4 regions of the Paraburkholderia sp. 22098 genome follow, and region 1 is predicted to be linked to each of the others. Evidence: riboswitches for the same ligand, from Rfam matches in the RefSeq annotation. Region 1 holds a riboswitch; each other region holds the start of a gene.
The links. Region 1 has a riboswitch for cobalamin ahead of cobA (uroporphyrinogen-III C-methyltransferase). Riboswitches for the same ligand answer to the same signal wherever they lie in the genome.
Positions count from the first base shown of each region.

Region 1 (7,601 bases):
GCAACGCCAACCCGCAATCATGAAACGGCCGCGCCGCACGCTCGGGTCGTGCTCTGGCGAGCCCCAGCGCGCATTCAGCGCATTGCGCGCTTCGGCGGGCAGCGCGTTGAAATGGGTGAGGTAATCGGCCAGCGCAAAGCTTTGCAAAGCGGGCCGCAGATCGCGCACCACGGGATCGTTCGTCACGCCCTCGGTCAGCTTCTGCAACAGCGCGTCGCCGTTATCGGGCACGGCTGCCACGCGATAACCTTCGTCGCGCAACATCGACAGAATGCCGACCACCGACGCCGGCGTATCCAGTCCGACGCCATTCCCAATGCGACCCTCGCTCATCGGATAGTTGGCGAGAATCAGCGCGAGTTTCTTGTCCGCGTTGTCGAGCGAGCGCAGGCGGCACCAGCGGCGGCTCAACCCGGCAATAAAATTCACGCGTTCGTGATCGGGCTGATAACGCACCACGTCGACTTCCGTATGCGGACAGCGATACGCGAGTCCCTTGAAACTGATCGCGCGCGTGATGATGCGCCCGTCCACTTCGGGCAGCGCGATATGCATGGCGATGTCGCGCGAATTCAGGCCCTGATTGTCCTTGAGCCAGTCCTCGCGGTTGCCGCCGCTCAGAATCACCTGAAGCACAGGCGCGTCGCCGGCGAGCGCGAGCGGTTCGGGATCATCGATCGCGGACGCGGCGAACGCAGTCGTGTTGAGTACGAGCGCCGCGTTATGTTGCGCGCACAACGACTGTACGACTTCGCGACTCATCGCGTCTTTCAACGACGTAATCGCGATTGGCAGCGGGTTCACGCCTTGTGCGTCGAGCGCTTCGATCAGCGCGTCGAACACCGCTGTGTTGGCCGCCTGAAGATGCGCCTTGTAGAACAGTATCGCCGCGACGGGCGCATCGTGCCGCCAGCGCGCTTGCCAGTCGGCGATTGTCGGCGTGTCGCGTTGTGGATGGTAAAGCGACGCGGCCGGCAACGCGCGGGGCGGCCCAGGCTCGTGTCCCCAACCGAGCGCGCGATACGCGATGCAGCGCAGAAACGCCTCCGCATTCTGGGGACCGCCTTCCCGCAAATAACGCCACAACTGATGGCACAGATCCGCGTCCGCGGTGCTGCGCGCAAGCAGATTGGGATCTTCCTGCAGATCGCCCGAAAACATCGCGAGCGTTTGCTGTTTGCGCTCCGCTAGCGCGACGACCTGTTCGATACCGTACGGCCAATACGCTTCGCCGCCAAGATGATCGACTACGACGACGCGCGCGTGTTGCAGCACATCTTCGACGTAGAAATCCACCGACGCCGGTTGCCGCAGATACGTCACGTTCGCGAGGCGCACGCTCGGAAAGCCGTCGCCGAGACGAGGAAACACGCTTGCCAGCAGCGACAACGTGGTGTCCGCAGAACTGAGCACGACGATATCCGCAGGCCGCTGATCGATACGGATCACGCCTTGCGTATCGTCGACGAAACCGCCCGGCGTGGTGCGCAGCAGATGCATGTGCGCTTACGCCTGTTGCGCTGCGACGCCCGGCACCTGGGCGTTCGACACGCCCAGCGCCGCGTCGAACGCGCGCTGCAGCGCGGCTTGATCGAGGTCTTCACCGATCAGCACGAAGCGGCTTTCGCCCGCCTCGCCGGGTTGCCAGCGCCGATCGAAATAGCTGTCGAAGCGCCGGCCCACGCCCTGAATCACGAGACGCATTGCAGCGCCCGGCAACGCCGCGAAACCCTTTACACGGTAGATCGTGTTGCTCTGAACAAGCGCTTGCAGTGCGGCGATTACCGCGTCACGCGACAGCACGTTTGCATGCACCACTACCGAATCGAATTCATCGTGGTGATGATCCGCATCGTCCGCCGAGCCGTGATGGTCGTGGCGCAAGTGAATCGTTTCTTCCGATGCGGCTTCGAGCCCGAACAGCGTGTGCAGATCGAGCTGCCCCATGTGCGCGCGCACGACCTTCACTTGCGGCGGAATCTCCTCGCGGATCACGGCTTCGACCGCGTTCTGACGAGCCTCATCGAGCAGATCTGTTTTGTTCAGAATCACCAGATCGGCTGAAGCCAACTGATCTTCGAACAATTCGTGCAGCGGCGATTCATGATCCAGATTCGGATCGGCTTTGCGCTGCGCGTCGACAGCGAGCGGGTTTTCCGCGAACTGGCCGCTCGCGGCAGCGGGGCCGTCGACCACGGTAATCACCGCATCGACGGTGAAACTGTTTTTGATCTGCGGCCAGTTGAACGCCTGTACGAGAGGCTTCGGCAACGCGAGACCCGATGTCTCGATCAGCACGTGGTCGATCTGCTCACGGCGCTCGACGAGCTTTTCCATCACCGGAAAAAACTCCTCCTGCACGGTGCAGCAGAGGCACCCGTTCGCGAGTTCATACAATTGCCCTTCCGTTTCGACACCGTTCTCGTCGCAACCGATGCCGCAACCCTTCAGGATTTCGCCGTCGATACCGAGTTCGCCGAACTCGTTGACGATCACCGCGATGCGCTTGCCGCCTGCGTGCTGAAGAATGTGCCGCAACAGAGTGGTCTTGCCGCTGCCGAGAAAGCCCGTGACGATGGTGACGGGGATCTTGCGCATTTGAGTTTGCATCGTGAGGTCCATCCCAGTAGTTGCAGGCGCCGGCCGGCGTAGTCCGCACGCATGAGGTCCAGCGCGTGCCTCGGGCATGAACGACGGCCTTGCTACAACAGGAAAAACGCAGAAAACGGGTGTGAGGGCATGAGCGCAGCGCCGCATCCCCGCGACGTTCGCCCTTCGTGTTCCGGCCGGTATCCGGGCTGGCGAAAGCGCCGCTTCCCCTTCCCGGACGAGTGATTTCTCGCCCAGTGGTGATATGCCCACGCGGCCTTGCGCGTGGACACCGAAGCCGGCACTGCGACACCACGCAAACCGCCGTGACGTCACTTTTCGCTTACCGTTGCGGGGGCAGCACAGGTTGACCCAAACCGTGACAGGCGGGCGCCCTGTTTCCCGTTTAACTGCATGCGCACGAGCGCGCACACGAGCACCAGAAGTGCGTGCGAGTTTAGGCCGACCGTCTGGCGCCGTCAAGGAAACGCGGGCCCGGCGCGCTTATCGCACGGGCTTCTCGTGTGCTATCGTATGCGCGCGTTTGGTGCCCGCACATGCATTCGCGTGTGCAGTTAAACGGGAAACAGGCAGCGCTCCCGCGCTCAACCTGTGCTGTCCCCGCAACGGTAAGCGACCTGCGGTGCAATGTTCATGCTGCGCCGCGCATGCGTTTTCGATGCCACTGTCCGATACATTCGAACGAATGCGGGCGGGAAGGCAAAGCGCGTGAGGCCGCCAGCCCGGATACCGGCCAGATGCGGAGGCGGCCGTGCGTTTCTCGACGTCACGCCGCCGGCAGCCGGAATCCGCGAGGGACGGATGTGAAGGCGCTGAAGCACGGCGAGGCAGCCGGGTTCGCACCCGCGCGTGCCGTCGTGCGTGAAGACACCGCTTGAATGACTTCGATCTCCAATCACCTGGGCCCGTTCGCGCGCCGCACTGCATGGCGCATGCCGGCGGGGCGCGCAACGTCGTTGCCGTGCACGGTTAGCGAGGCGCGATGACACGCGCGTGGCTGATCGGCGCAGGGCCCGGCGACGTCGAACTGATGACGTTGAAGGCAACGCGCGCCCTCGCACAAGCCGACGTGATACTCGTCGACGATCTCGTGAATCCTGACGTGCTGCAATTTGCGCGCGCCGACGCGTCCATTGTTTACGTCGGCAAACGCGGCGGTCATCCGTCGACGCCGCAAGAAGGCATCGTCGCGCAAATGCTCGAGCATCTGCATGCTGGGCGCAGCGTCGCGCGACTCAAGGGCGGCGATCCGTTCGTATTCGGCAGAGGCGGCGAAGAGCAGCAGGCGCTGCATGCGGCCGGAATCGAGGTAGAGATCGTCAGCGGGATCACAGCCGGAATCGCGGCGCCCGCAGCTATCGGCATTCCGGTTACACACCGCGATCACGCGCAAGGCGTGATATTCGTGACCGGCCACGGCGCGGGCAGCAGCGAGCCGGATTGGGGGGCGCTCGCCGCCACTCACATGACCCTCGTCATCTACATGGGCATGCGGCGGCTGAACGATATCGTCAGCGCATTGCTCGCAGCCGGCATGCGCGCCGACACGCCGTGTGCGGCGATCGAATCGGCTACGCGTCCCGAGCAACGCCATGCGCTTTCGAGGCTTGGCGAATTCGCCGATGCCGTCGCGCGCGCGGGACTCGGCTCGCCTGCGATCGTGGTGATAGGCGGCGTGGCGTCGCTCGCGCTCGCGCGTGCCGCCGCGGCAAGCTCATCAGATGCGGCATCTTCGCCGGACGCGAAATGAAAACGCTTAGCGTGGGCATCGGTTGCCGCCTGCATACATCGGCGGACGAGATCGAAACGGCGGTGCGCGCCGCGCTCGGTTCGCACACGTTCGAACAGATTGCAACGGTAGCCTCTATTGAAACGAAAGCCGACGAGCCGGGCCTGCTGGAGTTCTGCGCGCGTCACGGGTTCGCGCTGCAAGTGTTCAACCGCGAGCAGATCCTCGCGATAGATGTGCACGAACCGTCGGCTGCCGCGCGCGAGCATCTCGGCGTGGACGGCGTATGCGAACCGTGCGCGTTGCTTGCGGTGGCCGCCGGTTGCACCGCACATCTGATCGCCCGCAAAACCGTTTACGCTGGTGTCACCGTGGCGATCGCATCGACCGCACCAGCGCCAGCACACAGTGTCACCACCATCCAACAGGACCTTCCATGAAGACCGATCCCGAATCGCATCAACGCATGACCGAACGCCGGCGTGAAGGCCACGAAAAGAAGCAGGCCAACGCGACCGTCGAAAAGGGCCTGCTGATCGTCAACACCGGCACCGGCAAGGGCAAGACAACCGCCGCTTTCGGCATGGCCGTGCGTGTGCTCGGCCACGGCATGCGGCTTGGCGTCGTGCAGTTCATCAAGGGCGCCCTGCATACGTCGGAGCGCGACTTCCTCGGCGCTATTGCCAACTGTGACTTCGTGACGATGGGCGACGGCTACACCTGGAACACGCAGAACCGCGACGCCGACATGGCCACCGCACGCAAAGGTTGGGATGAAGCACGCAGGATGATTGAAAGCGGCGACTATCAGATGGTCATCCTCGACGAACTGAACACCGTGCTCAAGTACGAATATCTGCCGCTCGACGAAGTGCTGTCCGTCATCAACGCGCGTCCGGCGATGCTGCATGTGGTCGTGACCGGCCGCCACGCGCCCGATGCGCTGATCGAAGCGGCCGACCTCGTCACCGAAATGCGCATCGTCAAGCATCCGTACCGCGAGCAAGGCGTCAAGGCGCAGCGCGGCGTGGAGTTCTGAACGTGTCCGCCTGCCCTGCGCTCTTTGTCAGCGCGCCCGCGTCGGGTCAAGGCAAGACCACGATCACCGCGGGCCTCGCGCGCTACCATCGGCGACTGGGGCGGCGTGTGCGCGTGTTCAAGACCGGGCCCGACTTTCTCGATCCGATGATCCTTGCCCGCGCAAGCGGCGCGCCCGTGCTGTCGCTGGATCTGTGGATGGTCGGCAAAGATGCCTGCCGCAATCTTCTCGCGCAGGCAGCGGACGAAACCGATCTGATCCTGATCGAAGGTGTGATGGGCCTCTTCGACGGCACGCCGAGCAGCGCCGATCTGGCGACCGAGTTCGGTGTGCCGGTACTCGCGGTGATTTCGGCGAAGGCGATGGCGCAAACCTTCGGCGCGGTCGCGTTCGGCCTCGCGAATTTCCGGCCTCAGGTCCCGTTTCATGGCGTGCTCGCGAACCGCGTCGGTTCCTCGCGTCACGCGCAGATGCTCGAAGAGGCGTTGCCGGCGACTCTGCGCTGGTGCGGGCACATTACCGCCAGCGACGAAATCGAATTGCCCGATCGCCACCTCGGCTTGCATCAGGCCGCGGAAATCGACGATCTCGACGCGCGTCTGGATCGCGCCGCCGATGCGCTCAGTCATACAGCGCTGGCCGGGCTGCCGCCCGCGGTGGAGTTTGGCGCGGCTACGCCACAAGTGCTTCCCCACCTTCTGCACAACAAAAAAATCGCCATCGCGCGCGATGCCGCGTTTTCGTTCATCTACCCGGCCAATGTCGCGCTGCTCGAAGCGCTCGGCGCCCACGTTCACTACTTTTCGCCGCTCGCTGACGAAGCGCCGCCCTCCGACACCGATGCGCTGTATCTGCCCGGCGGATATCCCGAACTGCACGCCGCGGCGCTCGCCGCGAATGCCCGCAGCGCCGCGGCGATCCGCGCACATGCGGCGGCCGGCAAACCGCTCGTCGCTGAATGCGGCGGCATGCTTTATCTGCTCGATAAGCTCACTGACACGCAAGGTGTCAGCACGTCGATGCTCGGCTTGCTGCCCGGTCACGCGACGATGCAAACACGCTTCACCGCGCTCGGCATGCAACAGATCGACAGCACGCATGGCCCCGTGACCGGCCACACGTTTCACTACTCGAAGCTCGGCACGCCGCTTTCGCCGTTGCGCTCAGCCACGCGGCCTCAAGCCGATGCACCCGGCGAGGCGATATACCGCGTCGGCTCGATTGTCGCGACTTACATGCACGCTTACTGGCCCTCCAACCCGGCCTTCACGGCCGCTCTGTTCAATGGCGAAGCCTTTTAACGAAGCCGACCGCGACGCGGTTTATCGCGCGATTTACGAGCGCCGGGACATGCGCCACTTCGTGCGCGATCCCGTCGATGCCGCGGTATTGCAGCGTCTGCTCGATGCCGCGCATCATGCGCCGAGCGTGGGCTTCATGCAGCCGTGGCGCATCGCGCGCATCACCGATCCCGCCTTGCGTACTGCGTTGCATGCGAACGTCGAAAGCGAACGGCTGGCTACCGCCGACGCGCTCGGCAAGCGCCGCGAAGAGTTCATGAAGCTGAAAGTGGAAGGCATGCTGGAGTGCGGCGAGCTGCTCGTCATGGCGCTGATGGACGGCCGCGAGCGGCATATTTTCGGCCGCCGCACGCTGCCGGAAATGGACCTCGCATCGGTGGCCTGCGCGATCCAGAACATGTGGCTCGCCGCCCGCGCCGAAGGGCTCGGCATGGGCTGGGTGTCTCTCTTCGACGTCGATGCAGTGCGTCGGCTCCTGAGCATGCCGGAAGGCGCGCGGCCGGTCGCGATACTATGCCTTGGCCACGTCGACCGCTTTTATAGCGAGCCGATGCTGCAAACCGAACGATGGGCGGAGCGCACGCCGCTCGCCGATTGCGTATTTGAAAACCGCTGGCCCGAAGATCCGATACCGAACGAGCAGTCGCCGCGCGACCCGCTGTAGCCGGCGTTATCTTTGCAACGGCGTCACCGAGACCACGTCCGGCAGGCTGCCTTCTGGATTCGGGCGCAATTTCACGCGCCAGTCGGTCGGTGCGTCGAACGGGAATTGCACCAGCGCGCTTCTGATCAGCGCGGGCGTGGCGTGCAACGGATCGGCGTCGCGGTCGGTACTGGCCGCGCTGACCTTGTACACTTCGCGCCCGCTCACACGTTCGAAAAACCGCAGCGTGAGCGTATGACGGTAGACGCGTGCGCCGAA
Region 1 covers NZ_JBQEPV010000011.1:5,503-13,103, forward strand. Annotated here, with positions in the region: gene cobN (cobaltochelatase subunit CobN) at 1-1,500, opposite strand, end outside; gene cobW (cobalamin biosynthesis protein CobW) at 1,507-2,610, opposite strand; cobalamin riboswitch at 2,768-3,048, opposite strand; cobalamin riboswitch at 3,118-3,362, shown strand; gene cobA (uroporphyrinogen-III C-methyltransferase) at 3,593-4,360, shown strand; gene ACTJLB_RS22550 (cobalamin biosynthesis protein) at 4,357-4,779, shown strand; gene cobO (cob(I)yrinic acid a,c-diamide adenosyltransferase) at 4,776-5,378, shown strand; gene ACTJLB_RS22560 (cobyrinate a,c-diamide synthase) at 5,381-6,679, shown strand; gene bluB (5,6-dimethylbenzimidazole synthase) at 6,663-7,343, shown strand; gene ACTJLB_RS22570 (DUF4136 domain-containing protein) at 7,350-7,601, opposite strand, start outside.

Region 2 (7,601 bases), on a different contig from region 1:
CGGCCGCGCACAGCGCGACAATCGGCGTGCCTCGTGCATACAGGTCGCGCAGATGCGGGCTCAGTTCGGCGTACGCGACGTCGGCTTCAACGCGGCCTTGCAGCGCATGCACCTGCGAATCCGCATACAGCGTTTGGATGCGCCGCGCGGTATCCAGCGCGCCTGCGCCGAGAATGACGATGGCGGGCGGCATCATCCTTGCCATTTTTCCCCCGGCACGACGAGCAGCGAGAAATACGGCGACGCCATCGGGTCCACTTCAGCGAGCGGGACGATACGCTGGTTGCCCATCGTCGCCCGCTCGACGTACAGCGCGCGGTGCGCGAGTCCGAGTTCGCCGAGCACGCGCCGCACCTTGTCGAAATTGCGCCCGAGTTTCATCACGACAGCGGCGTCCGCATCCGCAAGACGGCGGCGCAGTTCGTCTTCCGGCAGCACGCCCGAGAGCACCGACAGGCTCTGGTTGCGATACACGAGCGGCGCACCGAGCACGGCCGCGCCGCCGAGCATCGAGCAGACGCCCGGCACCACTTCGCTCTCGTAGCGCGCCGCGAGCCGGTCGTGCAGATACATGTACGAGCCGTAGAAGAACGGATCGCCTTCGCAGATCACGGCGACGTCGCGCCCCGCATCAAGATGTGCCCCGACTATGTCGGCCGCAGTGTCGTAGAAGTCGGCAATGATCGCTTCATACGACAGTGGCGGCTCTAGCGCTTCGGTCGTGACGGGATACACGAGCGGCAGTTGCTGCTGCGTGTCGTGCAAATGCGCCTCGATGATGCTGAACGCGTTGCCCTTCTTGCCCTTTGCGACAAAGTAGGCGACCACGGCCGCTGCCTTGAGCAGACGCAGTGCCTTTAGCGTGATGAGTTCCGGATCTCCTGGACCGACACCGAGTCCATATAGACGCCCTGCACGTTGTTGCGCCGTCATTTATTCGATCTCCGTTGCGAGCGCGTTGACAGCGGCCGCAGCCATCGCGCTGCCGCCGCGCCGGCCATGCACGACGACATACGGCACGCCACGGCTATTCTCTGCGAGCATCGCTTTCGATTCCGCCGCGCCGACAAAGCCGACCGGAAAGCCCAGAATCAGCGCGGGCTTCGGCGCACCGGCGTCGAGCATATCGAGCAGATGGAAGAGGGCAGTCGGCGCATTGCCGATCACGACGACGCTGCCGCCCAGATGCGGGCGCCACAATTCGAGCGCGGCGGCGGAACGCGTATTGCCGAGTTCGCGGGCGAGTGCAGGCACTCGTTCATGGGTGAGCGTGCAGATCACGTCGTTGTTCACCGGCAACCGCGCGCGCGTGATGCCTTGCGCCACCATGCCGGCGTCGCAGAGAATCGGCGCGCCTTGCGCGAGCGCCGTGCGGCCTGCTGTGCCGGCATGTTCGGAGAACGCGAGATCGTCGATCACATCGACCATCCCGCACGCGTGGATCACGCGCACCGCGAGTTTTTCGAGGTCGGCAGGAATGCGCGACAGGTCGGCTTCGGCGCGGATCGTCGCGAAAGACTGGCGATAGATCTCCTGACCGTCGCGAATGTAATCAAGCATCGGTGTCACTCATGTGTCGCTTCGAACAAGGCGCGCGATCGTGTCGGCGGCCTGTTCGACTGTCAGTTGGCGCGCGACGCATCGACCGAAGCCGGGGCCCTGGTCGCGTCGAAAAAGGTCGTACATGCCGGGCGCCGCGGCGAGCATCGTAAACGGCGCGCAATGCGCGGCAGCACATGAGCGCGGGCATCCGCTCAAATGCACGTCGACGCCGGCGGGCAGGCGCTTCGCGAGATCCAATGCGTCGGCTTTGGTATCCGCGAGGCTTTTCGCGCAGCCAGTGGAACCGGCGCACGCGATCAGGTGTGTGATGGCTTCGGCGCAATCGCATGCGAGGCCCAGCGCGTTCAGCGCGGCAAGCACAACGGGCACTGAGAGCGTCCGGATATCGGGCAGCAGCACGCTTTGCCACGGCGTGATGCGCAGCGTGCCGTCGCCATGTTGTTGCGCGAGCGCGGCGAGGCCGTGCAGCGTGGTCGCATCGATACGGCCGAGCGGCGGTTGACCGCCGGCATGCCATGTATCCGCGGCGCGTTGCGCATGTGCGCCGAGGCGCAGCGAGGCATCGGCAGTGGTGCTGCGACGCCAGCCGGCGAGCGTCGCGTCGCGTGTCAATGGAAAATCCATGTAGGTTTGCGCCTGCTGCAATATTGCGTCCGCCGAATGCGTGTCGAGCAGATGACGCATACGCGTGGCGTCGGCAGCGGCAAGATCTAGAAACGTATGCAGCAGCGCGCGCACGAGCGCCGGAACTTGCGACGGCAGCACCGAGGCCAGCGCGCCTGTCGCATCCGCATGCGATCTTTCGGACGAGTTCGCAGCGTTGCCTGATGACGATGGTGACTTCCCGCCGATGTGCGTGTTTGCGCTCGCGTTTGCATCCACGGTCGGGCAGCCTGCGAGCCCGAACACGAAGCGCGCCGCACCGGCCGAATCTTGTGCTGCCGCGAGCCACACGTCATGCGGGTGGTCCACTCTCGCGAGCCGCTCGCCGCCGTCGAGCAACAACGCGAATTTCGGCGATAGCGCCGCAAAACGCGGTTCACTTTGCAATAGCGTGAGAAGGGCGGTGCACAGAGGTCTGGTGTCGAACAGTGCGCACGGGTCGCGTCCGGCAGCGGGGCTGATCATGACGTTGCGCACGTCGTCAGCGGCGGCGGCATCGAGGGCGTGCGCTTTTCGATCGTGACCGTGATCGCGATCGTGACGGTGATCGTCTTCGGCGGAATCGGTCGGCGCTCTATCGCCCATTCTTTCAGAGCCGCTTGCAGCGCCCGGTCCGAGCCCCGCATCAATCAGCTTGGCGACCAGCGCACCTTCATGTCCGGCCCGAACACCGCGCAATTGCAGATTCGCGCGATTCGTCAGTTCGATCACACCCGCCGTATGCTGCGCGCTCGCGTTGGCGATCGCCTCGGCCTGAGCCGCGCTCAATTCGCCGCCTGGCAGCTTGATCCGGCAAATCCCGCCGTCGCGCGCCGCCACGATCCGCAGCAGGCCCGGACACGCCGAGGGCCGCAGCGCAGATGCCGCGTCGGGCAAGACAGTGGAGGGCGAAGCTGGATTCAAGACGGACACCGGGTTAGCGTCGCGCGACGGCCCGAGCAAGCGGTCAAAACGGCATTGCTGCGGCATCGGTACACCCCGCCCGATGTTGGCTGGCACGAACAGTCTGGCCGGCAGGTCTCCTGGCTGGCAGGTCGTCGTCCGCCGCGGCCTTCCCGGTTTAACCAGTGGCGCCAAGCGCAGGCGGACTCGCTGCATACAGTTGCGGGGGCAGCCACAGCGGCAATCTTCCCGCTGTGTTCCCTGTTAGGCCCCGAAGGGCACCGGCGGCTGTATTATGCCTTTTTTCGGATAGCACAACGAGGCTGGACGCTTTGACCGGCGTGGCGCAGTGCATTGTTTGAGATACAAAATGAGGAAGGGTGCATGTCGGCGTGGCTGACGGTAGTGGGCATTGGCGACGACGGCTTCGCCGGTTTGGGGCGGCCCGCACGGCGTGCGTTGCTCGAGGCGTCGGTGATTTACGGCGGCGAACGTCATCTGTCGATGTTGCCCGCGCGGCTGGCCGCGCGGCGCGCCGAGTGGCCGCGCCCATTCGATCTCGCGCCGCTTCTGGCCGAGCGCGGCGGCCCCGTTTGCGTGCTGGCGAGCGGCGATCCGATGCTGTTCGGCGTCGGCGCGACGCTGGCTCGACAGTTGCCGCCCAGCGAACTGCGCGTGTTGCCCGCGCCGTCATCGTTATCGCTCGCGGCGGCGCGCCTCGGCTGGCCGTTGCAGGATGTGGCCACGGTGTCGGTGGTTGGGCGGCCGTTGCCCACGCTGAACGCTTATTTGCATGACCGCGCGCGCGTGTTCGTGCTCAGCGCGGACGGGCGCACACCCGCCGCGCTTGCCGACCTGCTGAGCGCGCGAGGTTTCGGCGCAACGCGGATGACCGTGTTCGAACACCTTGGCGGCGACGATGAGCGGCGCATCGACGGCCGTGCGGATCAATGGTCCCCGGGCGATGTCGCCGCGCTGAACCTGGTCGCGCTCGAATGCCGCGCCACCGAAGGCGCGCCGCGCCTGCCGCTCACCTGCGGCCTGCCCGACGACGCGTTCCGTCACGACGGCCAGCTCACCAAACGCGATGTGCGAGCGATCACGCTCGCGCGACTCGCACCGACGCCCGGCGAATTGTTGTGGGACGTGGGTGCGGGCAGCGGCTCGATCGGCATCGAGTGGATGCGCGCGCATCCGACTTGCCGGGCGATCGCCATCGAAGGGCACGCTGAGCGTCAGCGCTTCATCGAGCACAATCGCGATGCGTTGGGCGTGCCGGGCTTGCAACTCGTAGCGGCCCGCGCGCCGCAAGCGCTCGAAGGGTTGGCCGCGCCGCATGCGGTGTTTATCGGCGGCGGCGTGACGGTGCCCGGCGTGCTCGAAGCGTGCTGGGACAATTTGCGCGACGGCGGCCGGCTGGTCGCGAACGCGGTCACGCTGCAAGGCGAGGCGGCGCTCGCCGCATGGCGTGACAAACATGGCGGCACGCTCACGCGAATTGCGCTTGCGGACGCTCAGCCGCTCGGTGGCTTCGATACGTGGCGGCAAGCGCTGCCGATCACCTTGTACGATGTGGTGAAGCGTTGCGCTGCCGATGGTGTCCATAGTGTTGCCGATAACACCAACGCTGCTTCATCGGCGTGACGCTCATGCGCGACGAAACGCCTGAACAACCCGCACCGCTGCGCAGCGGCTACACGACCGGCAGTTGTGCAACCGCCACGTCGCTGGCGGCCGCGCGTCTGCTGCTCGCGGGTGTGGTCAGCGAGGTGGCCGAAATCGTGTTGCCCAAGGGCCAGCATGTGCCGATGCCGCTCGTCTTCTGCCGGTTGACCGATGACGGCGCCGAAGCGGGCACGATCAAGGATGCCGGCGACGATCCCGATGTCACGCACGGCGCCGTGGTGTTCGCGCGCGTGCGTCTGGTCCCTGAGCCAGGTGTGGTGTTCCGCGCCGGGCCGGGCGTGGGCACGGTGACGCGTGCGGGGTTGACGCTCGCCGTCGGCGAACCGGCGATCAACCCGGTGCCGCGCAAAATGATGAGCGAGCATCTTGCAGAACTCGCTGCCGAGCATGCCTATGGCGGCGGTTTCGAAGTGACGATCGGCGTTGAGGACGGCGAAGCGCTCGCGCTCAAAACGATGAACCCGCGGCTCGGGATTGTGGGCGGCCTGTCGATATTGGGCACGACCGGCATCGTGCGGCCGTTTTCGTGCTCGGCCTACATCGCGTCGATTCATCAGGGCATCGACGTTGCGCGCGCTAACGGCTATATGCATCTCGCCGCGTGTACAGGTAACGCGAGCGAAGACGCGATGCGCTCGCACTACGCATTACCCGATATCGCGCTGATCGAAATGGGCGACTTCGTCGGCGCGGTGCTCAAGCATATGAAGCGCGCGCCGGTCGAGCGCCTGAGTATTTGCGGCGGTTTCGGCAAGCTGAGCAAGCTCGCGGCGGGCCATCTCGATCTGCATAGCCGCAACTCGAGCATCGATCTTGAACGGCTCGCCGCATGGGCCGCCGAACAGGGCGCCGACGACGCGTTGCAATCCGCGATCCGCGCGGCCAATACGAGTCAGCAAGCCGTCGCGCTAGCGCACGCGGAGCAGGTGCCGCTCGGCGACATTGTCTGTGCGCACGCGCTTGCCGTCGCACGCGAAATCGTGCCGCCGCAGGTGAACGTGGAGATGTTCGCGATCGACCGCGCGGGCAAGCTGATCGGAGTCGCGCGATGACAAAGGTTCTGCTGCTCGGCGGCACCGGCGACGCTTTACGCATTGGCCGCCAACTTACTTCCGTCGACGTGTACAGTCTCGCGGGACTCGGCAAGGTGCCCGACGATCTGCCATGCAGCGTGCGGGTCGGCGGCTTCGGCGGCAGCGAAGGCATGGCACGCTATATCGCAGATGAAGAGATCGGCCTCGTGATCGATGCGACGCATCCGTACGCGGCGCAGATCAGTGCGAATGCTGTGAATGCGGCTCGTCACGCGGGCGTGCCGTGCTGGGCGCTGCGTCGACCGGCGTGGCAGCCGCGCGCCGGCGACGACTGGCGCATGGTCGACGGCTGGGACGAACTCACCATGGCGCTCGCGCCGTTCAGGCGACCGCTCTTCACGCTCGGACGCGAACCGCTCTCGCATCTCAACGAGATTCCGCCACATCAATTCTGGCTCGTGCGCTGTCTCGACTCGCACGAAGACACGGAACGCGCCCGCATAATCGCGGCGCGCGGACCGTTTACGCTCGAAGGCGAGCGTGCGCTCTTCGCGCTGCAACACGTCGACGTCGTGGTCAGCAAAAATAGCGGCGGCAGTGCAACCGAGGCCAAGCTCGAAGTCGCACGTGAGCGCCGCCTGCCTGTCGTGATGCTGCGCCGGCCTTCGTTGCCCGCGGCGGATCGTGAATTCGAAAGCGTGGCGGAGTTGCTTGACGCGCTGCATCTGTCAAGTTGAGTCGTCCGCTTGCATCAATGGAGTATTGAATGACGGTGTTTTTTATCGGCGCGGGTCCTGGCGATCCGGAGCTGATCACGGTGAAGGGGCAGCGTCTCGTGCGCAGTTGTCCCGTGATTCTCTATGCGGGTTCGTTAGTGCCGTCTGCGGTGCTCGAAGGGCATTCGGCGGTGCAGGTGGTGAACACGGCCGAACTCGACCTCGACCAGATCGTGGCGTTACTAAAAAGCGCGCACGATAAAGGTCAGCACGTAGCGCGCGTGCACTCCGGCGACCCTTCGCTATACGGCGCGATCGGCGAACAGATTCGCAGGTTGCGCGAGCTCGCGATTCCGTACGAAATCGTACCGGGCGTGACCGCAACCGCTGCTTGCGCGGCGGCGCTCGGCTGCGAACTCACATTGCCAGACATTTCGCAGACGCTGATTCTCACGCGGTACGCGACCAAAACCACGATGCCTGAGGGTGAACAGCTTGCCGATCTGGCGCGGCATCGTGCGACGATGGCTATTCATCTCGGCGTGCGGCACCTTGCGCGCATCGTCGAAGAACTGCGGCCGCATTATGGCGGCGCATGTCCGATCGCGGTGATCTATCGCGCGAGTTGGCCCGACGAGGAAAAGATCACGAGCACACTCGACGACATTCTCGGGAAGGTCCAGTCCACGCAGATCGAGCGCACCGCGTTGATTCTGGTCGGACAGGTGCTCGCGGCCGAAGGCTTTGCGAATTCGACGCTGTACGCGAAAGCCTGACGTATCGGAAGGCTTTCGATTGCGTTCGCGCGTCGGCCAGTCGACATACACGTCCGTCCTTCTACCGGCAGCAGCTAGTCTTCGAGCGGCGCAAGCGCTTCGACCGGCATCTTTTTCTCCGTGCCGATGATGATGGCCGGCACGAGAGTCAGCAGCAGCACCACGAAAATCGCGATTGCGAAGATCGAAATGAACGTGAGGTGCAGCGATTGATGCAGCACCATGCGGATTGCTTCGCTACCACCGAGGCTCGCGGCCTGATTTTGCAGCAGGCTTTTCAG
Region 2 covers NZ_JBQEPV010000008.1:7,235-14,835, reverse strand. Annotated here, with positions in the region: gene cobJ (precorrin-3B C(17)-methyltransferase) at 1-196, opposite strand, end outside; gene ACTJLB_RS17845 (precorrin-2 C(20)-methyltransferase) at 193-933, opposite strand; gene ACTJLB_RS17840 (precorrin-8X methylmutase) at 934-1,560, opposite strand; gene ACTJLB_RS17835 (precorrin-3B synthase) at 1,570-3,138, opposite strand; cobalamin riboswitch at 3,222-3,407, opposite strand; gene cbiE (precorrin-6y C5,15-methyltransferase (decarboxylating) subunit CbiE) at 3,493-4,752, shown strand; gene ACTJLB_RS17825 (cobalt-precorrin-5B (C(1))-methyltransferase) at 4,758-5,846, shown strand; gene ACTJLB_RS17820 (cobalt-precorrin-6A reductase) at 5,843-6,565, shown strand; gene cobM (precorrin-4 C(11)-methyltransferase) at 6,595-7,320, shown strand; gene ACTJLB_RS17810 (MDR family MFS transporter) at 7,395-7,601, opposite strand, start outside.
Region 2: linked by a shared signal. The riboswitch ahead of ACTJLB_RS17835 (precorrin-3B synthase) and the one ahead of cobA (uroporphyrinogen-III C-methyltransferase) in region 1 are both predicted to bind cobalamin.

Region 3 (7,601 bases), on a different contig from region 1:
CTTCCTGCTCGTAAAAGAGCGTGATTTCGACGACGTCTTGAGGCACTTCCGCGCTGGCCTGCGCGTTGAGCGACAGCACGCCGGCCGGTTGATAGGGCGCGACGCTCTGCGCGCGTGCCATAGCGGGCGTGAGCACGAGGGCTGCAGGCGCGGCGCAGACGAGCGCGAAAGCGAGTGCACGTGCGGTGTTTTTCATCTGTGTGGAACTCCTTGCTTGAACAGGATTGCGCACGATCCGGCAGGCGCGATGCAACGGCACGGCGCTGTGTGCGCCGTTGGTAGTCCGTTTGCAAGTGCGTTAGGCGCTTGTAACCTGAGCTTGGTTCCCCAATTTCACGGTGCGATGAGCAGCGGTGAGCGACATCGTTCGTGGCGCCGTTGCAGCAAGCATCGGCGAACTCAGGCGAGTCGCTTCGTGATGAAGCGCCACTCGGCTTCGGTGACCGGCGTGATGGACAGACGGTTGCCTCTCGCCAGCACGCGCATGTCTTTCAGCTCGTCGTGCTCGCGCAATGCGGCGAGCGGAATCAACGGAATCTTCTTCTTGAAGACCACGTCGACGAGCAGCCAGCGCGGCGCTTCCTGCGACGACTTAGGATCGTAGTAAGGACTCTTCTTGTCGAACTGAGTCGGGTCCGGGTAAGCGGTAGACGCTACCTCGGCGATCCCGGCGATGCCAGGCTCGGGACAACTCGAGTGATAGAACAGCACGCCGTCGCCGACCAGCATCGCGTCGCGCATGAAGTTGCGCGCCTGATAGTTGCGCACGCCGGTCCACGGCAACGTACGGTGCGGTGCGTTGGCAAGATGGTCGATGCTTGCTTCGTCCGGTTCGGACTTCATTAGCCAGTAGCGCATGAATCGAAAGGAACGTTAAGGTTGGAAAAGCCGGAGCCCAAACAAAAACGGCACCGGACAGTAGTCCGATGCCGTTCCAAATAAGGTCCCCGCCTTGGCCGCTAGGCCGGCATCCTGAACCGGGGGTTCAGAATTGGTCGCAGTTAGCAGCACTTCGGGTACATCAGACAGAGTGACGCGCACGCCCGTGCTACAAATTTCCGCAACCGTGCACATGGCATTGGTTCAAGGAATATATGACCTTGGCGAACCAGGCAGGGAAGCTAAACCGATGAAGCTAAAACCATTCAGGTGAAACGTTTGCCGAGTGTGCTCGTGCATGCTCTCACGCGCTTTGCTCAGCTGCTACGTGTGCCACCTGGTTGAATCTGCAGCCGACCCGAAGACCGGCCACTTCTACTTCCAGACACGTTGCAAACCTGCTGCTTACTGCATGGTGTACTGCTCGATCACAGTACCCAGTTGTTCGTTCATTTGATGCATTGTACGCCTGATTTCTTCAGCGGGAAATGCTTCTCCGTGACGCACGCTCGATTGCAGCTTAAGCAGTTCCGATGCCAGCGACAGCGCGGCCATGACAGCAATACGATCCGTGCCGCGCACGTTGCTGTTGTTGCGGATCTTCGACATTTCGGCGTCGACTCGTGCGACTGCTTCAAGCAGCGCGCCTTCCGTTTCCGGCGAGCAGGCGAGACGATAGGGCACGCCGAGAATCGATACTTCGATCTGCTTGGTGGTCATGCATTTTCTCCATGGCGAGTGGCGTCGCTCTCCGCTTCGACTTCATGCTGAGCGGGCTCGAGCAGATCGAGCTGGTTGTCCGGCTCGTTGTGCCCGCGAGCGCGCGGCAATTTTTCGAGGATCGCATTGAGCCGCACTTGAGCGTCGTCGATCTTGGCCGACAGCGCGTCGCGCTCCGCTTGCAGTGCATCGCGTTCCTCGCGAACCATGGCAAGTTCCGTGCGCGTGGCTTCTGCCTCGGCGCGCGACTGGGCGAGCTGCTCTTCAAGCGCAACTCGCGCTTCGTTGTGGCGCTGGCTGATCGCTATCAGCTTGCCGATATTCTGTGAGAGTGTTTCGAGTTCGGTGAGCATGTGCTGCGTCCTCTAAAGACCTCGCATTTTAGCGCGGAATGCCGCACGTTCCGACATTTGTCTCGTTTCGAGACGTAACAACACCGCTTTATGCAGGCTTTTTTCGACTGAAGATGAAAAAGTACTCGTGTGTCACAGATCGCGTCGGACAATACTCTGCTCCTGTCCGAATGATCGCTGTCGTGACCCGCATTCTTGACTGGCCCCGAGGCCGCTCATACACTGGCCGCACTCTGGTGCCCGCGCGCGCAATTCATTGCGCGTGCAGTTAAACGGGAAGCAGGGCGCGCCGTTCACCTGAACGCGCGAACCTGCGCTGCCCCCGCAACGGTAAGCGACCGCATTCGCTTTGCACTTCGTGCTTTGCAGTTCGCGTTTGCAGTTCGATCCCCATCGCGTGTTCCAGTTCAACATGCGAGTGTGCCACTGCGCGTCACGCGTGGGAAGGCGGGATCGAGCGTCGTCAGCCCGGATACCGGCCAGAGGGAGAGGCGCGCGCCCGCGAAATGAAGTCAAAAGCGCTCGCGCCTCGTTACGCGACGGCCTGCGGGGAAGCGGGCCGCGCACGCCATCCACGGGAAACTTCACTCATGCTGTCCCCTATCGCCCGCGCGGCGCTGCTCGCGTTTGCAGGGCTGCCGCAGCTCGCGCATGCGCAAGCCGCCGACAGTTCGCCTGCGCCGTCGGTTGCAGTCGCACCGGTCGCTACGAGCGCTGTATCCGTCGCCATCGCCGAATCATCACCTGCTGTTTTGTCGCCCGTCGTCGTCACCGCCGAGCGCGGACCTCAAGCGCTCGCCGACACGATTCCGCAAACGTCGCTATTCGATCAGCAGGACATTGCCGATACCACCGCAACCGATCTGCCGGGTCTGCTGCAACTCGCGCCCGGCGCGCAGATCTCGCGCACAGGTGGCCCCGGTTCGACAGCAAGCCTGTATCTGCGCGGCGCGTCGTCGACGCAATCGCTGATTCTCATCGACGGTGTGCGCGTCGATTCCGTGAGTCTCGGCACCGCGCAAATCGCGCAGATTCCGCTCGATCAGGTCGACCACGTCGAAGTAGTGAACGGCAACGTGTCGGCCTTGTATGGCTCGGGCGCGATCGGAGGCGTGGTCCAGGTGTTCACGAAAGACGGCGGCAATCATCCGCCGCGTTTCAATTTTTCCGTGGGCTACGGCAGCTACCACACGCAGACACAACAGGTAGGCGCGAACGGCGCGTTGGATATGGACGGCCGCACGACCTTCAACATCTCGCTCGCGCGTTCGAAGGACGACGGTTTTTCCGCGCTCAATCCTCGTGAGGCGCCGAATGCGAACCCCAATGCGAACGGCTATCTGAACGAGAGCATCTCCGCTTCGCTGCGCCATAAGTTCACCGACAACTGGGACGCGGGCGTCCGCTATCTGCAGTCGAACGGCAACAACAGCTACGACAATGCGTACGGCGAGCCGACCGATCTGAACAATCTGTACACGAAAGTGCGTCAGTTGTCCGCCTTCGCTAACGGCAAGCTAACCGACTGGTGGACCACGCACTTCATCGTTGCGCAAGGCGACGACCGCAGCGTGTCGAACACCAACGGTCTGTATAACGGCCGCTTCGACACCGACAATCGACAGTACACCTGGCAAAACGATTTCGCGCTGGCCGCGCAGCAGAAACTGCAGGTCGGCTACGAGCATCTGGACCAGAGTCTCGACTCCGATACGTTTGCCGCGCCCACTCGTCATGTCGACTCGGGCTTCGCCGGTTATACGGCACGCTTCGGGCGCAACCAGATACAGGCTAACCTGCGGCGCGACCAGTACTCCGATTTCGGCGGAGCGAACAGTTACTATCTCGGCTATGGCTTCGACATCACGTCGCGCTGGAAGCTAAGCGCAAGCTATTCCAGTTCGTTTCGCGCGCCGAGCTTCGACGATCTGTACTATCCGCTGAGCGGGAATCCGTCCATCCAGCCGGAGCGCAGTCATTCGATCGAAGCAGCGTTGCAGTACGCATCCAATGCGCTCGGTGTGATGCGTTTGAGTGCTTTCCAGACGCGTTATTCGAATCTGATCGACTATGAGCAGGTGACGCCGGGGATCTATCTGGCCGAAAACGTGGGCCATGCAAAAGTGCAAGGACTCGAAGGATCGTGGAGCGGCCATGTAGGTAAGACCGACGTGCGCGCGTCGGTGACGCTGCAAAACCCGGTCGACCTCGACAATGATACCGACCTCGTGCGGCGAGCGCGGCGTTTCGCGTCGCTGACGGTGAATCGCAGTATCGCAGGATGGCGCGTGGGCGGTGAGTGGATCGTGAGCGGTCCGCGCGAAGACAGCAGCGGCAAGCTCGGCGGCTACGGTGTCGTCAACCTGGCTGCCCGCTACAACGTCACGAAGGCATGGTACGTGGCCGCGCAAATCCAGAATGTGTTCAACAAGGACTATGAAACGGCCTACTCGTATAACTCGCCGCGGCGCGGTGCCTATGTCACGGTCGGCTGGCAGCAGCAGTGATGCCAGCGCCGTGCTGGGAACGCGCCGATGAGCCGTCATGAAGGTTCGATGCCCGCCACGCTTCACGCGATGACTGCGAAGCGCGCCGCCGCGATCTGGCTCGTGCTTGCTGTCGCTGCGCTTGCCGTATTGATGGCGTCGCTCGCATTGGGCAGTGTGTCGCTCGCGCCCGCGCGCGTGATCGAGGCGCTTTCGCCGCTGCATGCGGGCGCGTCTGACGCAAACTCCGCCGATCTCGCCGGCGAGATCGTGCGCACGCTGCGTTTGCCTCGCGCGCTGGCCGGTTTTGCTTGCGGCGCATTGCTCGCATTGGCTGGCGCGCTGCTGCAGGTGTTGTTGCGCAATCCGCTCGCTGAGCCATATGTATTAGGCGTATCGGGCGGCGCCGCAACTTTCGCGCTCGTCGCAATGATCGCCGGTTGCGCGTGGTGGCTCGTCGATGCGTCGGCATTCGCGGGCGCATTCGTGTCCATTCTCCTCGTGCTCGGCCTTGCACGTCGCGAGTTGTGGCGCGGCGAACCGCAGGACACGTCGCCGCGCCTGCTTCTGACTGGCGCCGTTATCGCGGCAGGCTGGGGCGCGCTCATTACCTTGCTGCTCAATCTTGCGCCGGACAATCGTTTGCGCGGCATGTTGTTCTGGCTGACCGGCGACCTCAATGGCAATGCGCTGCCGTGGACCGCGCTCGTCGCGCTGGTCGTCGTGCTGATTGCCATCGTGCCCGTTGCGCCGCGCCTGAATGTACTGTTGCGAGGCGACGCTGCCGCGCAGGCGTTGGGCGTTGCGGTCATGCCGTTGCGGTTGCGCGTGTATCTTGCGGCCTCGCTCGCCGCCGCAGCGGCTGTGACGACGGCGGGCACCATCGGCTTTGTCGGACTCGTGGTGCCGCATATGTTACGGCTCGCGTTCGGCAACGACCAACGTATGCTGCTGCCCGCCGCGGCTCTCGGCGGCGGGGTGGCGGTAATGGGCGCCGATCTGATCGCGCGCCTTGTGATCGCGCCGGCGCAACTGCCGGTCGGCGTGATCACGTCGATTATCGGCGTGCCGGTGTTTCTCTGGATGCTGCTGCGCGCCCGCCGATGATGCCCACTAACAACCTCTCGCAGCCCACGCTCAGCGCGCAACGCGTGAGCTTGCGTGCGGGCGCGCGCACGTTGCTCGATGCGTTCACGCATACGTTTTATCCGGGCGAGATCTGGTGCGTGGCCGGTCCGAACGGTGCCGGCAAGACGACACTCTTATCCACGCTCGCGGGTTTGCGTGAACCCTCGGCTGGCCACGTGGAACTCGACGGTGTGCGTATGTCCGCCTGGCACACGCGGCAACTCGCGCAGCGCCGCGCGTTAATGCCGCAAAGCGCGCCCGACGCATTCAGCGCGAGCGTGCTCGACATCGTGATGCTGAACCGCTTTCCGCATTTGACCGGCTGGGGTTGGGAGGGCGAGGGTGACCGCGAGGCCGCGCGTGCCGCGCTGGACTTGCTGGGGCTCACCGCACTAGCCGCGCGAGACGTGCTGTCGCTTTCCGGCGGCGAACGTCAGCGCGTGGCGCTCGCAGCGGTGCTGTGTCAGCAAGCGCCGCTCCTTCTGCTCGACGAACCTTTATCGCATCTGGACTTGCATCATCAGATCGAGTGCCTGGAAGCGCTCAGCGAATGGACGCGTGAGTCGGCGCGGACCCTGCTGTTTTCCTGTCACGACCTGAACCTCGCGCGCCGGTTCGCGACGCACGCGCTGCTGCTCGACGGTGAGGGCGCCGTCTACGCGGGGCGCGTGCACGAGGTACTGACGCCCGCGTTGACGAGCCGCGTATTCGGCTATCCGTTGATCCTGATTCGCGACGGCGAGCACGAGGCGCTCATTCCTGCGCCGCGCTCGCGTCACGAATCTGCTTCGAACCATGACACGTCGTCAAGCTAACGCTCAGAACCAAACATCTTTTATCTTCACGAAACTCATGACCTCTTCGCCACGCTTGTCCGGATTGCCCCAGGTAGAACCGCTCGAACAGACGTTAGGCAGCGAGCTTCAACACGTCATCGACACTAAGACGAAGCCGCCCGGCAGTCTCGGCCGGCTCGAAACGCTCGCGCGTCAGATGGGCCTGATTCAGTGCACTACGCATCCGGCTGTCCAGCGCCCCGCGCTGATCGTGTTCGCGGGCGACCACGGCATTGCGGCCGAAGGCGTCAGCCCGTATCCGCAAGCGGTGACCGCGCAAATGGTCGCGAATTTTCTCGCGGGCGGCGCGGCAGTCAATGCATTAAGCCGGGTCGCGGGCATCGAGCTCGAAGTGGTCAATGCGGGTATCGCGACGCCGTTGCCGCGCACCGATGGCCTTGTCGACATTCCAGTCGGCGCGGGCACGCGCAACTTTGCGCACGAACCTGCGATGACGCACGAGCAGGCGCTCACCGCGATGCAAGCCGGCGCGGCGCGCGTGCGGCATCACGCTGCGCTCGGCAGCAACGTGATCGGCTTCGGCGAAATGGGCATTGCCAACACATCGGCGGCGGCGTGTCTGATGAGCCGCATCTGCGGCGTGCCGATCGACGAATGCGTGGGCCGCGGCACCGGTCTGGACGACGCCGGGCTCGCAAAGAAGCGCAGCGTGCTTGCGGCGGCGCTCGCGCATCACGACGCATCCACGGCTCCTCTCGATGTGCTCGCAACCTTCGGTGGCTTCGAAATCGCGATGATGGCCGGCGCCTATCTTGCCGCCGCGCAAGCGCGCATGACGATTCTGGTCGACGGCTTCATCGCCAGTTCAGCGCTGTTGATTGCGGACGCAATTGCGCCCGACGTGCGTGAATATTGCGTGTTCGCGCATGCGTCGAACGAGGCAGGACATCTGCGCATGCTCGACTATTTCGGCGCGCAGCCGCTGCTATCGCTCGACATGCGGCTCGGCGAAGGCACCGGTGCGGCGCTTGCGGTGCCGTTGCTGCGTGCGGCATGCGCGTTCATCAACGAGATGGCGAGCTTCGAATCGGCCGGTGTAGCGAACCGCGAAGCGTGAACCGCGCCGCACTTCGCTTTTCAGTCAACGAGCACGCAAGCCATATATGAAACCGCTGGCCGAATTGCGCTACTTTTTCACGGCGCTGGGTTACTTCACACGTGTACCCGTGCCGCGCTGG
Region 3 covers NZ_JBQEPV010000004.1:535,987-543,587, reverse strand. Annotated here, with positions in the region: gene ACTJLB_RS11685 (SIMPL domain-containing protein) at 1-196, opposite strand, end outside; gene ACTJLB_RS11680 (EVE domain-containing protein) at 400-858, opposite strand; RNA gene ssrS (6S RNA) at 941-1,122, opposite strand; gene ACTJLB_RS11670 (cell division protein ZapA) at 1,285-1,599, opposite strand; gene ACTJLB_RS11665 (ATPase) at 1,596-1,952, opposite strand; cobalamin riboswitch at 2,170-2,450, shown strand; gene ACTJLB_RS11660 (TonB-dependent receptor domain-containing protein) at 2,543-4,459, shown strand; gene ACTJLB_RS11655 (FecCD family ABC transporter permease) at 4,487-5,545, shown strand; gene ACTJLB_RS11650 (ABC transporter ATP-binding protein) at 5,542-6,381, shown strand; gene cobT (nicotinate-nucleotide--dimethylbenzimidazole phosphoribosyltransferase) at 6,419-7,480, shown strand; gene ACTJLB_RS11640 (adenosylcobinamide-GDP ribazoletransferase) at 7,527-7,601, shown strand, end outside.
Region 3: linked by a shared signal. The riboswitch ahead of ACTJLB_RS11660 (TonB-dependent receptor domain-containing protein) and the one ahead of cobA (uroporphyrinogen-III C-methyltransferase) in region 1 are both predicted to bind cobalamin.

Region 4 (7,601 bases), on a different contig from region 1:
CGGCGCAACCAGCGTGGATTTCGCATACCAGCACACCGCCGCGGGGCCCGTCAGACGATCGCCGATTGCCCCAGCGGCGTCCGCCCCATTGGCCACCTTGCCAAGCAGTGCCGATGCCTCCTTCCAGTCCGCGGGCAGGCTCGCGCACGCTGCGGCGTTCGCCGGCAATGCGTGCCACAAGGCCGCGCTGTTCCACTGCTGCGGCAGTTTGCCCGGCTCGATCAAGGCCGAGGTCCGCCAGGTCGCCGACGCGCTGCCGTTCGGCGAGAAGTCGAACCGCAGCGCGTCGATGCCCGAAAAGAACGCCTGATAACCGAACGACAGGTAATTCGCCGACACCACCAGACGATGCCCCTTCGGCGCGTCTCCCGAAGCGTCCAGTTGATATGCGCGAGCGGCGGCGTCGCGACCGGACGACAGCATGTCGGACACAGCATCGGCGCGTTCGCCCAACAGACCGCCCTTTTCGTCGAGCAGAACGCCGGGCGCGGACAGCACGACGAGCCGATCGTCTTTCGTCGCGAATAGCAGCGTTCGGCCAACTGCGAGCTTCAGCGCGTAGACCGGAACATCGCCGGAGAGCCTGGCGACCTGACTCAGTTGTGTGTCGCTTGCGGCGACGTTGCCCAAGCCCTGCAACAGCTTCGCAAGACCGTTGCGGCGCACGGACATGATCCAATAGCCGAGGCGGCCATCCGGCGAACGCCAGAGCAACACGTGCGCGGGTTCGTCGAACACGCGGCGGATCAGTTCGTCGCGCCAGTCAAGTTGATGTTCGAACGCGAGACGCCGCAATGCACCTTCAGCGGAAAGGCGCGTATTCGCCGATTCGTAATAGTCGACGAAGTCTTGCGTGAGCACGTCGTGAAGCAGCGGCACGCGCAACATGTCGCGCGGTAATCGCGCCAGTGCTTCGCTGTCGATCACCGCGTCGGGATGATGAATGTCCAGAACGACTTCGCCCGCGTTGGTCGCCTTGCGATGTGCGAACGGACGCCACACGGCCTGAATGACGATGCCGGCCACGATCAGAAGCGCGGCCACGAGGATTGCAATCTTTTTACGCGACATCTTCATCTGAGTTTTTCTGGTTCGATGCGACGATATTAACGTTGATGCCGGCCGGATTAAGCCGCCGTGACCTACCGCTGAAGGCAGCGATGATAACCGATATTTTTAACAGCAAACCACCCGGCATTGCATTTAACAATCAGAGAGGTTTCAGGCGCTTGTTGACCACAAGTTGCGCTTGATTAATGCGTCGAAAGAGGTTAATGATTTTTTCTGTCACCGCGATTAAAGAACGTTCGTTCAGGCGCTATACCGCTGAGCGTCAGTATGCGCGGGCCTCCGCCTAGTCACATGCGACTCGCAAGCCGATTCGAGCGGCGTCCGATACACTCACGCAGGCAAGCGGCGATGCATTATGCGCATAAACAACCGAGGTCCGGCGAGATCACTTGTTAATGTGGAACTTGCTCCTACAGATTCAGAGAAACATTACTTCGATTTGCGCGACGCAACTGTAAGACGACCGGATTTTTCACCGCTTGAGCGTTATGCATTTACCCGGACATAATCGTCGACGCCTCGCGTTCGCGGAATTATTCAATCGCTGCGGTCGCTCGCATCGTCAGATAGCCATCGTGATCTTTTGCCCATAGGTCGATCGATTTTCCATCCGCCGCGGGCGCGCCGCACACCGTGAAAGCCTGGCCCGAAAACGTCGGGCGAAGCGCCTTGAACGCAAAGCTCTGCAGCGTTGCATCGGGTCGCTCGCGGCGAACGAGATCGACCAGCAGCGTGGCAATCAACGGCCCGTGGACCACGAGGCCAGGATAAGCCTCGACTTGCGTCGCGTAGGGATAGTCGTAGTGAATGCGATGGCTGTTGAAGGTGAGCGCCGAATAGCGAAACAGCATGACGGGATCGGCTTCGATAATGCGGTTCCAACGTTCGCCCTGCGGCGCGAGTTGCGGCTGCTGAGGCCGCGCGTCTGCTAGCGGTGCGTCGCGGTAGACGATGTCGTGCTCTTCTTCAAGCCTCAGTTCGCCGCCGACTTCAATCGAGTGCTGCACCGTGACGAACACGAGTCGCCCCGAGCGACCGGTCTTGTCTTCAATGTTCGCAATGGTCGACGTACGCGTGGCGCGCTCACCCACTTTCAGCGGCGCATGAAAAGTGATGCGCCCGCCGGCCCACATGCGGCGCGGCAGCGGCACCGGCGGCAGAAAATCGCCGCGCTTAGGATGACCGTCCGGCCCAGTTTCGGACATTGGCGCAATCGGTAAGAAGTAAAGCCAGTGCCAAAGCGGCGGAACGGTATCGCCGCTTTGTTCGCGATCCAGCGTCGCGGCGAGAGCCGCGAGCGGAAACGCGGTAATGAGATCTTTGGCGACTCGCTCGGTGCCGAGCCAATCATCGAGTTTCTGGTGGTAATCCGACATGGACAAGCCTCCGGTGGAGCGACCAATTGACAGCACCTACTATGAACGACACGACGCGCTTCGCAAAGGTTATCGTTGGGCGGCGTCACTTTTTCCTGCTCGCAACTCACCGTTTTGCCGGACACATCGCCGGTTGATCCGTGCGCCTTCAACCTAGGGGAATTGCAGCGCAAGAGTCGGAGTGCGCGGCCTGAAAGACGCGCTTACACTCAATCATCGTTCGAAAATCGCTGAGGGAGACTCTGATGAATACGGTGGCGAAAAATGTCCGCGCCCAATCGCCGGAACAGGATCGAAAAACTGAATCGAAGCCGTTGCAGAGCCGCAATCATGCAAGTTCACTGACGGCGCGCATCGAGACGACTGATTGGTTTCACGTCGAAGAAGAACTGAACGGCTATGGCTGCGCGATGCTGCACGGGCTGCTTGACGCGCGCGAATGCGATGCCCTCACTGCGCTGTATCCCCGAGAGGACTTGTACCGCAGTCGCGTAGTGATGGCGCGGCATGGCTTCGGCCGTGGCGAATACAAGTATTTCTCGTATCCGTTGCCGCCGCTGATCGCACAGTTGCGCCGCGAGTTGTATCCGCATCTCGTGCCGGTGGCGAATCGTTGGAACGAGGTGATGGACATCGGCATCCGCTATCCGGGCGCACACACCGAGTTTATCGAACGCTGCCACGCTGCGGGCCAGACGCGCCCGACACCCCTAATGCTGCAGTACATGACCGACGACTATAACTGTCTGCATCAGGATCTTTACGGCGAGCACGTGTTTCCGCTACAGGTTGCAATTCTGCTGTCGGAACCCGGCGAGGATTTCACCGGCGGCGAATTCGTGATGACCGAGCAGCGTCCGCGAATGCAGTCACGCGCGGAAGTCGTGCCGCTGCGCAAGGGAGATGCCGTGGTGTTCGCGGTTCATCATCGGCCGGTGCAAGGCACGCGTGGTGTATATCGCGTGAATTTGCGGCACGGAGTGAGCCGTTTGAGATCGGGACAGAGGCATACGTTGGGAGTTATTTTTCATGATGCGATGGCGTCGTCGTCCGATGGCGTGGTCAATATGTAGTTGTTGAGCGTGCTCGCGATTGGCGGCGGTGACAGGGCCAAAAAATCACACCCGACAATTCCCAGCCCGTGTCATACCACCGCGCGCGCTCAACACCCACAGCCTTAACCACTCACGCAGCCAGCCGCTCAGCGCAAGCCGCCAGAAGACCTCAAGCCGACCGGGTCGCTGTGCGATTCCCGACACGCATGAACGCACTCCGCTCGACGATCGCGCCGAACAGCAGCCCGATCGTCGCCCACATGATCGCCTGCATGCCGAGTGCAGCCACACGGAATTTCCACAGCAGCGCCGCGGGAAAACCGGCCGGCGTTTCGTCGATCACGGGCATCGACATCTGCACCGCGGCAATGATGGCGATGAACACAAGTCCGGCCACGATCGAGCCGTTCCATGCGCCAAGTTTCATTGCCGCGCGGCGCCGGACCTTCAGCGAAAAAACCATCGCGGTCAGCGAGATGGCGATCATCAGAAAAAACAGGCCTGTGCGCGTTCCGATTGTCTCCGGGTCGCCGACCGCTGGCGGGTTCGCCGGATACTTGATGTTGGGAACGATCACCAGTGCGACGAAAGCGCCGAGGGCAAGCCACGCCGACAACGCACGCGCGCTCATCGCCCCCACTCGTCCGTACGCATAGGCAAACACCAGAGAGAACAGTCCGCCGAATGCCGCGCCGTAGGTCACTACGCCGGTCAGCAATCCCAATCCGGCTTGCGTATCGCGACTGACCAACTCCTGCTCATGCGCTTGCTCGTGCGCGTCCGCACCCGCAGCCGCACCGGCGTGCTCATGCTCATGCATTGCGCCGGCTCCGTCCCCGGCATTCTCTTCGAAGGCTATCGCCTGATTGACCTGCGGCTCGCCCGCCACTCGCGCAAACGCGAACGTGAGCAGCCCCGCGGCGATGCCTGCAAGCATCCCGCGCAACAACAACTTACCGACCATGTTCTGCTCCGTTAGTGGCAGGGAAAGCCGAGCAGATGGCGGCCGTCGTGCACGAACTCATGCACGTACATGCCAGGCACTAAAGACGTGGCGCCCTGTTCCGCACCGACGAAATACAGCGCGAGCAGCAGCAGCAATCCTCCGAACACGGCCCAAGGCAGCAGTTCACGCAACGGAATCGGCGTGGGCTGAATGGCGGGCTGGCCGGCGGAATCGAAAACAGCTTCAGTCATGATGGACATCTCCTGGGGTAGCGCGCCCCGTAGTCGATTGCAGAGGAATGATGCGAAGCTCAGGTCTGGCTTTCGGCTTGTGATGCCGATTACAGTGGCGCGACCGCGCCGGGCTTTCACCGGCTTCCGCGCTTCGCAGTGCGGCTATTCTACGCGCTAAACTTCCGCGCCAGCTATCACACAGCGACACGAGCGCATATTGACGGGAACTCAAAAATGAACCTGCGGCTGTTACTGGTCAGCCATGCGCCAACCGCGGCCATGCGCGCGGGCCGCTTTCCCGCCGACGATCCGCTCGACGCTCGCGGCCTCGGCGAGGCGCAAGCAGCGCGAGTGCGCCTGTCGTTTGCCGACAATGCAAGCGCATTCGTCAGCCCCGCCGCCTGCGCGCGCGAAACGGCCTTGGCGCTCGGCCTCGCTGCGAAGGTGGACACCGCGCTTTCGGATGTCGACTACGGCACGTGGCGCGGCCAACGCCTCAACGATCTTGCCGCGCACGCGCCAGACGCACTGGCAGCCTGGACGCACGACCCCGACGCCGCCCCTCACGGCGGCGAATCGTTCAGCCAGGTGGTGAAGCGGATCGGCGAATGGCTCGACGCAATAGACGTCGCGCCGGATGGCGCGTCGCACGCCGTCCACGATGTGGTCGCCGTGACGCATGCGCCGCTGGTCCGCGCGGCGATCGTCCATGTGTTGGGCACATCGCCAGCGGTGTTTTCGTGCATTGAAATCCCACCGCTCGCGGTCGTCGAACTGCAGCGCTCGCAACGACGGGGCTGGACATGGCGGCCGACGTCGTCGTGACCTTGCCGGAACAACCAAGGCTTATTCGTCCGATACCGACAGCCGCGCCGCCCACACGAACTGACACGGCGCTGATCACGCTTTCCGCCGCCGCACACGCGCCAACCACGGTCTTTTCGCAATAGGCATGCAACTTGCATTCTGGCGATACCGGCTGACGGACCAGGCCAATTATTCGATGCTATAACCACGCTATGTCAAAAGACGCTGCCACTCACAAGCCTACCCGCCTTTGCTCAGGAATCGAGGGAATCGATAACATCCTGGGAGGCGGCCTCACCCCACACCGCATGTACCTGGTGGAGGGCGCGCCGGGAACGGGTAAAACCACCCTGGCGTTGCAATTTTTACTTCAGGGCGCTGAGGAAGGCCAGGCAGGTCTGTACATTACGCTCTCCGAGACTCGTTCGGAGCTCATCTCGGTAGCTGACAGCCACGGCTGGGATTTGAGCCAGTTCCATATCCTGGAACTGGTCTCCGACGAAGGTCTGGATCCGCAATTCGAGCAGACGGTGCTGCATCCGGCTGAGGTCGAACTCGGCGAAACGGTGCGAAACGTCATCCAGCAGGTCGACGAGATCAAGCCTGTGCGGATCGTGCTCGACAGTCTGTCCGAGTTGCGCCTGCTTTCGCAGAACGCACTGCGCTACCGGCGGCAAATCCTCGCGTTGAAACGCTATTTCGCCACGCGCGCATGCACGGTCTTGCTGCTCGACGACAATACGTCCGACCCGGGCGACGTGCAATTGCACAGCATCGCTCACGGCGTGATCGCGCTCGACAACGTCGTGCACGACTACGGCGGCAATCGCCGGCGCTTGCGCATTGCCAAGATGCGCGGCATCAAGTTCCGCGAGGGATACCACGACTTCACGCTCGACACCGGCGGCATCCATGTCTATCCGCGCCTCGTCGCGGCCGAACATCACGCCAAATTCGATACACATGTGGTGAGCACGGGCACTGGAGGCCTCGACGCGCTGCTGGGCGGCGGACTGATACCCGGCACCAACGCGCTCCTGATCGGCCCTTCGGGTGTCGGCAAGACCACCACCGTGGTTTCGTGCCTGATTGCGGCTCTCGAACGTGGCGAACGCTGTGTCTACTATGTCTTCGACGAAACGCTGGTCACCCTTGTCGCGCGTTGCGCGACGGTCGGCATGAATCTGCAGCCCTATGTGGACAACGGACTATTGACGCTGCGTCAGATCGATCCCGCCGAGATCTCGCCCGGCGAGTTCGCGAGCGACGTTCGCACCTCCGTCGAGAAAAGAGGCGTGAAATATGTGGCGATCGACAGTCTCAACGCTTACCTGCAAGCAATGCCCGGTGAGCGCTATCTGCTGTTGCAGATGCACGAACTGCTCGGGTATCTGAACCAGCAAGGCGTCATGACGATGCTCGTGCTGGGACAGCACGGGATTATCGGCGAGGTTCAGAGCGATATCGATATCAGCTACCTGAGCGACGTCGTCATTCTGTTCCGCTATTTCGAACACCACGGCGAAGTGCTGACCGCTGTGACGGCGGTAAAGAGCCGCGCTAACGCCCATGAACGCTCGATCCGCCAGTTCCGGCTCACGAGCCGCGGCGTCGAAGTGGGTGAAGCGCTGCGCGACTTCGAAGGCGTGCTTTCGGGCTTGCCGTCTTATCGCGGCACCACGGCGCTACTTGGCTCGACGGAGCGTGTCATCGACACGTCGCGGCAGTAACGTCATGGAGCAACGGGTCCTGATTCTCGCGCCTTTTGGCCGCGACGCCGATGTTATTGCCGAGGTCCTGCACAAGGATCAACGTCTATGCGTGCCGTGCCGCGACGCGGACGCCCTCACCGAGGCGCTCGACGCCGGCGCGGGTAGCGCGCTCATCGCTGAAGAAGCGCTCGCCGGCGAGCATGCAACGCGTCTATTCCGTTGGCTGGAGCAGCAGCCGGCGTGGTCCGACTTTCCGTTCATTCTGCTTGCGGCCACGCGCGTGGGGCATCGCTCTGCGCGCGGGATCGAAGTGCTGGAGCGCCTGGGCAACGTGGTCGTGCTGGAACGTCCGCTGAACTCCGAGACGCTGCGCCGCGCGGTGGCCTCGGCGCTGCGCGCCC
Region 4 covers NZ_JBQEPV010000006.1:433,276-440,876, reverse strand. Annotated here, with positions in the region: gene ACTJLB_RS15930 (DUF2138 domain-containing protein) at 1-1,077, opposite strand, end outside; gene ACTJLB_RS15925 (FAS1-like dehydratase domain-containing protein) at 1,605-2,447, opposite strand; gene ACTJLB_RS15920 (2OG-Fe(II) oxygenase) at 2,693-3,520, shown strand; gene ACTJLB_RS15915 (CbtA family protein) at 3,672-4,466, opposite strand; gene ACTJLB_RS15910 (CbtB domain-containing protein) at 4,478-4,699, opposite strand; adenosylcobalamin (AdoCbl) riboswitch at 4,751-4,837, opposite strand; gene ACTJLB_RS15905 (histidine phosphatase family protein) at 4,916-5,506, shown strand; gene ACTJLB_RS15900 (ATPase domain-containing protein) at 5,701-7,218, shown strand; gene ACTJLB_RS15895 (ATP-binding protein) at 7,223-7,601, shown strand, end outside.
Region 4: linked by a shared signal. The riboswitch ahead of ACTJLB_RS15910 (CbtB domain-containing protein) and the one ahead of cobA (uroporphyrinogen-III C-methyltransferase) in region 1 are both predicted to bind cobalamin.